DNA from 2 places in the Veillonella sp. CHU594 genome. Region 1 is predicted to be linked to the other one. Evidence: a T-box and tRNA genes for the amino acid it is inferred to sense, from the RefSeq annotation. Region 1 holds a T-box; the other holds one or more tRNA genes.
The links. The T-box of region 1 lies ahead of EO111_RS01290 (valine--tRNA ligase). A T-box ahead of a tRNA ligase gene usually reads a tRNA of that ligase, here a tRNA-Val.

Region 1 (4,412 bases):
GTAGTCTTCTGCGCTTGGTACAAAACTTTCATCAAAGCCTTCTAAGTTCATCAACACAAATTTGGATGCATTCCAAATTTTATTAGCGAAATTACGGTTTGCTTCCACACGTTCCATGTAAAAACGCATATCGTTCCCCGGTGTATTGCCTGTTACCAAGGTAAAGCGCAACGCATCGGCACCGTATTCTTCGATCACTTCTAATGGATTGATACCATTGCCCAAGGATTTACTCATTTTGCGACCTTGGCTATCACGTACTAGGCCATGAATGAATACGTGTTTGAAAGGAATTTCTTCTTTAAATTCTAAGCCCATAAAAATCATACGAGCTACCCAGAAGAAGATAATGTCATACCCTGTTACCATGACGCTAGTTGGATACCAATGTTTCACTTCCTCTGTATTGTCAGGCCAACCCATTGTGGCAAATGGCCATAAAGCGGAGCTGAACCATGTATCTAGTACGTCTGGATCTTGTTCTACTTTGCCATGGCAATGTGGACATTCTGTCAATGTTTCTGTCGTTACAATCGTTTCCCCACAATCTTGACAGTACCACGCTGGGATACGATGTCCCCACCACAATTGACGAGAAATACACCAATCACGAATAGACTCTAACCAGTTGGTATATGTTTTAGTAAAACGTTCTGGTACAAATTCAATAGATTTATCACGTACCACTTCTAAGGCAGGTTTTGCCAATGGCTCCATAGATACGAACCACTGTTTCGACACCATAGGTTCTACTGTCGTGTTACAACGAGAACAATGACCTACACTATGCCCATGTTCTTCCACTTTTTCTAATAAACCTTGAGCCTCAAGTTCTGCTACTACTTGTTTACGCGCTAATTCACGAGGCATGTTCACAAAGTGACCTGCTCCTGCATTCATGGTGCCATCTGGGTTCATCACCACGATACTTTCTAAGTTATGGCGTTGTCCCATTTCAAAGTCATTAGGGTCATGAGCTGGAGTGATTTTTACGCAACCAGTACCGAAAGATTGATCTACGTATTCATCAGCAATGATTGGGATATGCCGATTCACGAATGGAAGCAATAATTCTTTGCCTACTAAATGGGCATAGCGCTCGTCGTTAGGGTTCACCGCTACGGCTACGTCACCAAACATCGTTTCAGGGCGTGTGGTAGCTACTGTTAAAAATACATCTTCTTCCCCGATCACAGGATATTTAATATGCCATAAATGACCATTTTCATCTTCGTGTTCTACTTCGATATCGGATAAAGCTGTCAAACAATTAGGGCACCAGTTAGTGATGCGTTCTCCACGATAGATTAAACCTTTTTCGTATAACTCTACGAATACTTTTAATACTGCTTCATGGTAACCTTCATCCAAGGTAAAACGCTCTCTCGTCCAGTCACAAGAAGCACCTAAACTACGGATTTGTTTTACGATGGTGCTACCGTACTCTTGTTTCCACTCCCATACACGTTTCAAGAACTCTTCACGACCTAAATCATGACGAGATTTCCCCTCTGTTTTCATGATATTTTCTTCTACTTTTACTTGCGTTGCAATCCCTGCATGGTCTGTACCAGGCATCCACAACACGTTGTAGCCTTGCATACGTTTCGTACGAATCAAAATATCTTGCAAGGTGTTATCAAGGGCATGACCCATGTGCAATTGACCTGTTACATTTGGTGGCGGTAACACAATGCTGAAAGGCTCTTTATTTGTGTCCACTTCCTCATGAAAGTACCCTTTCTCTTCCCAATATGTATACCATTGTTGTTCAATCTCTTTTGGATTGTAAGTTGTGAGATTTTTATATTCCTTCATATGTCCTCCTAGTTCAAATATATCTTTACATTCCTACCCTTCAATTAGCATATTTCTATGGTAAACTTGCAAAGTCGCAAAAATGATAGATATTCTTTCTATATACAAAAAGACCCCTTCGTCCATTAGGACGAAAGGGTCTATACTTCCGCGGTACCACCTAGATTATTGCCGTAGCAATCACTCATTATCGTTAACGCTGATCAGCGGGCATACTTACTTTAGTTCACCATGCCAACTCCGAGGCTACCCTCTTTCTATTACATACATTGTTCCACCAACCCAATGCTCTCTGTGATGCGTTCAAAAGATTTTTCCTCTTCTTAGTCATTATCTATATAATATTAGTATACGTGAAAGTATGTAATGACGTCAATATGACAAACTATAAACCCTCTATATTTTCTAGAGATAGTACAGGTTCCCCTTAATAACAATCCCAGGGTTCTTTTTAGACACCTTTAAAGCCTCTATAGTTGTACTCATATAGGTAACATGTCCTTTGCATACATGAAAAGTAATAAGTACACTCTTACTTTGCAAAAGACACATTCATTTCATCTAAAGACTTCGTCAAGCTCGGAACATACACTTTCAAAAATAAATTCACCTCTGGTAAATTCATATCCTGCAAACGTTTATAAATACTGTCATAGGCTGCATTAAATTCATCATTACCCGCAGCTTTTTCTGTGACGCATTTCATAAATGCTGACATCGTATCTGCTGCTTTAATTAAGACTGCATATTCATCAGAGCTACCTAATAAAGCCTCCTCATAGCACGGTTGAACCTCTTCTGGTAATGTATGCCACAAAGTTTCATTTGCCAACTGTTCTACTTCCCCATAGAGGGCACGCAACTTAGGATTAAAATATTTTACCGGTGTCGGCATATCTCCTGTAAAAACTTCACTCACATCGTGATACATAGCCAATACCGCTAATCGGTTCACATCTACAGCCCCATCAAAATAGGTATTCCGTAACACGCCTAATTGGTGCGCAATCATAGCTGTTTCCAAACTATGGCCTTGTAAGTTTTCTACTTCTGTATTGCGCATTAAGCTCCAGCGTTGAATATATTTCAGACGCTGCAATAGCGCAAAAAAATGACTCTCTTCCATGATAGACTCCTCCTCAATGATTATATAATCTATTATACTATCCTAGTTCTTTTTATGGTACTATAACTATATAAAATAACATGTTACTTACTAGGAGGATATATGCCCAATTACAATCAATACAAGGTTCCTACTACACTACGTAGTGGTGGCTACGTGGATATCCATAGTTCAGCCATTACCGTGACCTATGATATGCCCTATTATGCCATCAGCACGAGCCCTTTCAACGGTGGCCTGCACCATGTCATGGCAGTACGCAATCAGCAATTAACTTTTTTCGTCAATAATGAAAGTGAATTACCTGGTGGTTCTACCTCTGACTATTTAGCAAAAGAGTGCGTTCAATTAGACTTACCCATCCATTTTTGTACAGCCTTATTGACTAGTGCCTCTATGAATCGACATGCCTATGTATGTTACCAAGAAGGAACTATCATCGTAGAAGTCATTGCCACCGCCGGTGTTGAAAAAACAGCGCATCGAGCAGGCGATGGCTACACATACTACGAAAAAGATGGAGTTTTTCACGCTGGAGGCACCATCAATCTCTTAGTCTTTACTAATTGTGCACTTACTGATGGAGCACTTACAAAATCACTTCTCACAATTACCGAAGCCAAAACAGTGGCACTTCAATCTATAGGAATCACTAGCGTTCTATCTAATCAGCCTGCCACTGGTACATCCACAGATGGCGTCATCATGACCATCGATCCAAATGGAGCGCTCCTGACAGATACAGGAACCTTCTCCCAATTTGGTGACACCTTAGCTAAAGCCGTGCGAAGTGCTATAGAAAAAGCATTAGAAAACACAGCTACCTTGGATCTGTAAATTTTATGGACTTATTTGCTACCATTTCGTTAACCTAGACCTCTATAGAATGCATAGCAGAACAAGAGATGCCTTAATAGAGTGCAAATAAGTTCTCTAAATCTTCTCGACTTCGTTCTTGTTGTAAAGCCAACATCAAAAGAATTCTAGCTTTCACAGGTGACAAGGAATCGCTAACGATAAAGCCTTCTTTTACATCTGATGAATTACTGGACACAATACCATTTCCAATGCGAGATGATCGTACTTTGGGAATGGTAATTTTTTTGAGCGTATCTCGTACAGCCTGTGGCAATGTGCCATGCCCAAAACCACCCACAATTAACCCTTGTGATCGACTTGCTACCATAGTTAGTATTTCTGTATCCATACCTCCATAGAGATTCACAATTCCCACTTGTGGCAATTCCACTTCTTCACGCAAAATAAATTCGCTGTCACTTGTATGCTTACGACATGGAGTATAGTAAAAATAAGCCTTTCCATTTTGTATACACCCCATATGGCCTAATTGGGTATTTCCAAAGGTAGCCACATCGGTGGTATGTAATTTTGCTACTTCTCTAGCGCTATCAATATATCCATTCATCACTACAAGAACACCTTGGTGGATAGCACTTTCACTGCGCGC
Region 2 (4,412 bases), on a different contig from region 1:
TGATCACATCGATAAACTCTTGTACACGATCTTCGGAGAAGTTTACGTTTGTTACGCACATGAATAAACCACGTTTTAACAATTGTACGTTTTCTAACGTTACTTCTGTAGCTTGCATTGCACGAGCTAAACCGATCAACGCCGCTGTTAATTCGTCTTGTAAATTTGCAACCGGTGCTGTTTTACCACATACACCTTGTACTGTACAACCATTTGGTTGCGCTGTTTGTTCACATTGGAAACAGAACATACTCATAATAACCTCCTTGGGAACTTTGCCCATAAACATGTTTCCTACAACATACTTTGTTTTAGATATCGTTTCTATACACAACCATCCTACAACAGGAGTGCATAGCATTATCTTGTTATCTATGCATTTAGTATAGTATACTGAAAGCAGAAAAAACGTATCCTTGGCTACATTTTATATAGTTTTCCCTATACTTTTATTCATGCTATAATGAAAGTACAGAAATAAAGTATACTCTCTAATTTAACGGAGGTCCTATGTCGACATTACATCCTACATTAGAAACATACATGAATACGATTCAACAATCCCCCTTATGTGCACATATTACACCAGAAAATTTATCACTTTTTTTATCCCATGCAAATGTGAAGGTGCAAAGTTTCAAGAAAAACTCCTTCATCGCCATCGCCGGTGATCCTATGGAAGGCATTGGCATCTTATTAGAAGGTCGTGCTTTGTTAACGCGAGAAAACATGTTAGGACAACGAACTATCGTAACGGAGCTAGAGCCGTCCTCTATGTTCGGAGAAGCCTTGCTCTTTAGTAACCATCCTCTGTGGCCTGCTACGATTGAAGCCACAAAAGATGCGATCGTTTTGTTTTTACCGATTGAGACTTTCACCAAAGCATTTCCGGACTGTCAAACTTGCCAAATCCAATTGCTCACGAACCTCATGCACGACCTATCCGAAAAGGCTATGCAACTGACCCGCAAAGTACATTATCTATCTCTCAAAGGGATGCGCGAGAAAATTTTTGCCTACTTTATGGACCTTCACCGAGTGCAAAAAAAGAACATCCTCACCTTGCCACACAATCGGCAAGAAATGGCAGATGTCCTCAACGTAAGCCGCACTGCACTCAGTCGCGAACTGGGACGTTTACAAGACGAACGGATTATCCAATTCCACGGCAAAGAAGTAGAGTTAGTGGATATTGAAACCATCGAAGATTTTTCATTTTAATATAAAAGGATGCTGCCTTAGCAGCGTCCTTTTTTCCTTCTAAACTGACACTTCTCCTACGTAAATTCTGCATCTATTAACATAAAATCCCCTACCGCATCCGATGCTTTCGTCCGGAAGTGTAGGGGATTATTGTATTCAATTTTATTTCTAGTGTCGTCCAGAAGTATCAAACCAAGGAGATACATCAAATTGTTCGTGAATAGTAGCACGTACCATAGCACTGCCCAAATAAATACCTAGCAAAGTGAGATGCAAGCGACTAAGCGGTGCTCGATCATAAATATGACTAAAATCCACTAATAATGGAGAGATACGTTCCAATACTTCATCAAACGATGTACTATCCCAATCAACAGCCTTACCAAAAGCAAGACGAGTTAACCCATTTTGGATACTAATATCTGTGAGTCCAGCTCGCTTGAATAAGCTAGGCAACATATATTCATCCACAGCCATCAATTTCAATAATGAAGAGTTAATACTTTCTACGACAATAGGCATCTTCACTGGCGTATCTTGTACTATGAAAGCTAATTCTTCATGGCTAAATCCACGGTAATCAAATACAAGAGGATAGGAATTTCTCATAATTTGTTGGAATGACAAGGTTTCCCCAAAAGAGATACAACGCAAATATTCTAATTGCTGATACATATCTTCTTTTCGTGGCAAATCGCTCATGAATGGTTCAATATACTTTTCCATATAATGGCGGAAATTTTCTACTGAATAGTTATTAGAATTTTTAGAATATTGTATGATCAATGAGATAGCTAATGCTTGCAAATGTCCCACTTGTAAATGTACTAAACTCTTCAATGCATCAACAGCTACCAAATATAATGTGCTAGATTGAGGTTGTTCCACCACATCTTTGAAAGTTTCTAAGAGGATTTCTTTCATCCACTCAGTAGAATTCGCTACATACGCCTTTTGTACATGTAATAAACTTTCTTGTAACGCTATATTTTCAAATAAATGCGTAGTTTCTTCCTCTGATTTAGTATCTAATTGCGCCAATATGGCTTCTGTAATCTCAGTAACCTTTTCTTCAGATTCAGGATTTAAAATACCGAATGCAGATTTATATTGAGCTACCGCTTTATCTAGTAATGTTTGCTCTTTTACAGCTAGTTTAATAGACGCCTCTGGTTGAGCCTCTATCGTCTCGGTAATCATACGTTCCGTTACTTTTGGCATAATTCTAGTCGCATCTTCTGCTTCTTCCGGCGGTTGTTCTTTCACAGCACGGACTAATTCTTCTGAGACTATACCTTCTACAAAATCATCTTCCACAGGATCTACGGATAGTTCTTCGTCTCGAAGAGCATAGGGATTTTGAAATGTCCTTCTTTGGTGTTCATAAGGATCATCATATGATAGCGAATCCACTATTTTGTTGCTAGTACTTCCTTTCTTATCCCGAAATAAGAAGTAGCAACATAAAAGAAATAGACAAATCACTCCTAAAATAACCACATATGGTCCATATCGCAATGAAAGTTCTATTAATCCATCCATAGAAAATCCTCCTAGTTATACTGCAATGTTATCTGTCTTTACTATCCTTATTATACCGATTTATGTGTATCTTTAAAAGTACTATTCATACTTTTACCTATAAAAAAGGAACTACCCTTAGGTAGTTCCTAGCGTGGTGGACGATGACAGGATCGAACTGCCGACATCCTGCTTGTAAGGCAGGCGCTCTCCCAGCTGAGCTAATCGTCCATATGGTGACCCGTGGGGGAATCGAACCCCCGATACCGCCGTGAAAGGGCGGTGTCTTAACCGCTTGACCAACGGGCCATGTTGTAAGTGGTGACCCACCCGCGACTCGAACGCGGGACACCCTGATTAAAAGTCAGGTGCTCTGCCAACTGAGCTAGTGGGTCATGATAGTATACTAACCGAAAGTAAGTTGGCTCCTCGAGTAGGACTCGAACCTACGACCGATCGGTTAACAGCCGATTGCTCTACCTGCTGAGCTATCGAGGAATGAACAAACTGGAGCGGAAAACGAGATTCGAACTCGCGACCCCCGCCTTGGCAAGGCGGTGCTCTACCGCTGAGCTATTTCCGCATGTATGCAATCCTAGTTTTCTTTCTTGCGACTGCTCATTTATAATACCAAAAAATTTGGATAGTTGTCAACATATTTTTAACAAATATTTTTGTACTCGAGAATCACCTACCAACTTGCCCTATGATGAGTACACAGGAAGAGTTATGTAGGTAATTTACATAAAAAAGTTGTAGCAAAATATAGTAGTATATCTCGCTACAACCTTAATTATATTTTGTACTGTAACAGTATAAATGTGGATTACCGTCCGTCCTGACGCTTAGAGCCTGGTCCATCGACGGCTACATTTACGCTAGCTTCGCCGAATGTTTTCATATCATTTAACATATGCATACCCGCATCAAGGACGGATAGCCCCATGGTGGATCCTAAGGCTTCATCCATTTCAAATCCATAGAACAGATGTGGCTTGATTCCCAAGTATTTCATTTGTGCTGCTTGCACTGGTTCCCCTGTATGAACAGATGGGAACACGTAATCCATGATTGCTTCGTTAATACATTTTGCAGCTAGTACGGCTGCTCCTGTTTCCGCCGTGTCGAAGACCACTGCCATACGATGGCTTGCCGCCCCCAGGATAAGTCCTGTTAAGACCACCACGTCTGGAGAGCCTACGGTGGCTAATACATGCACGCCGTCTTGGCTCGGCAAATCGTGTTCTGCCAAACTGGCGGTCAACTGTTTTGCCTTTTCTTGAATACTCAAAGTGCAATTATTCTCTACCAACAACTCTGCCATGGGATATCCTGTGATTCCTGCTGTGACTGCCAACGCTGAAAGTAAGCTTCTTTCACCGACAGTACCGATAGCTATCGTTTGGTAGCCCTTATCACTCAATTCATCAGCTAAGGCAAAACCTACTTCCAAACCTTGTTCCACGATGTCAGGTGTCAATGCGGCATGCATGCGGAAAAATTTAGATCCTTTGGCTAATTTATGTTGACGCACACCTTCGATGTGACTTGTATCTAATTCTAAGCCTGCATCCACTAAGAACACAGGAGCGCCAATTTTCTTCGCTGCTCCGTGGGTAGCAGAATGTCCAGAGGCTAACCGTTCCATAGCTTTCAAACTTTCTACACCATGAGTTTGGTTTTGTGGT

Region 2: it encodes a tRNA-Val, which carries the amino acid that the T-box ahead of EO111_RS01290 (valine--tRNA ligase) is inferred to sense. The anticodon was not compared.

Annotation. Positions count from the first base shown of each region.
Region 1 covers NZ_RQVB01000002.1:181,479-185,890, forward strand. The annotation lists gene EO111_RS01290 (valine--tRNA ligase) at 1-1,818, opposite strand, end outside; T-box leader at 1,942-2,152, opposite strand; gene yfbR (5'-deoxynucleotidase) at 2,351-2,944, opposite strand; gene EO111_RS01300 (adenosylcobinamide amidohydrolase) at 3,047-3,781, shown strand; gene EO111_RS01305 (asparaginase) at 3,855-4,412, opposite strand, start outside.
Region 2 covers NZ_RQVB01000008.1:3,824-8,235, forward strand. The annotation lists gene hcp (hydroxylamine reductase) at 1-256, opposite strand, end outside; gene EO111_RS06010 (Crp/Fnr family transcriptional regulator) at 511-1,221, shown strand; gene EO111_RS06015 (LPO_1073/Vpar_1526 family protein) at 1,372-2,745, opposite strand; tRNA gene EO111_RS06020 (tRNA-Val) at 2,880-2,955, opposite strand; tRNA gene EO111_RS06025 (tRNA-Glu) at 2,959-3,033, opposite strand; tRNA gene EO111_RS06030 (tRNA-Lys) at 3,044-3,119, opposite strand; tRNA gene EO111_RS06035 (tRNA-Asn) at 3,147-3,222, opposite strand; tRNA gene EO111_RS06040 (tRNA-Gly) at 3,233-3,307, opposite strand; gene EO111_RS06045 (nicotinate-nucleotide--dimethylbenzimidazole phosphoribosyltransferase) at 3,551-4,412, opposite strand, start outside.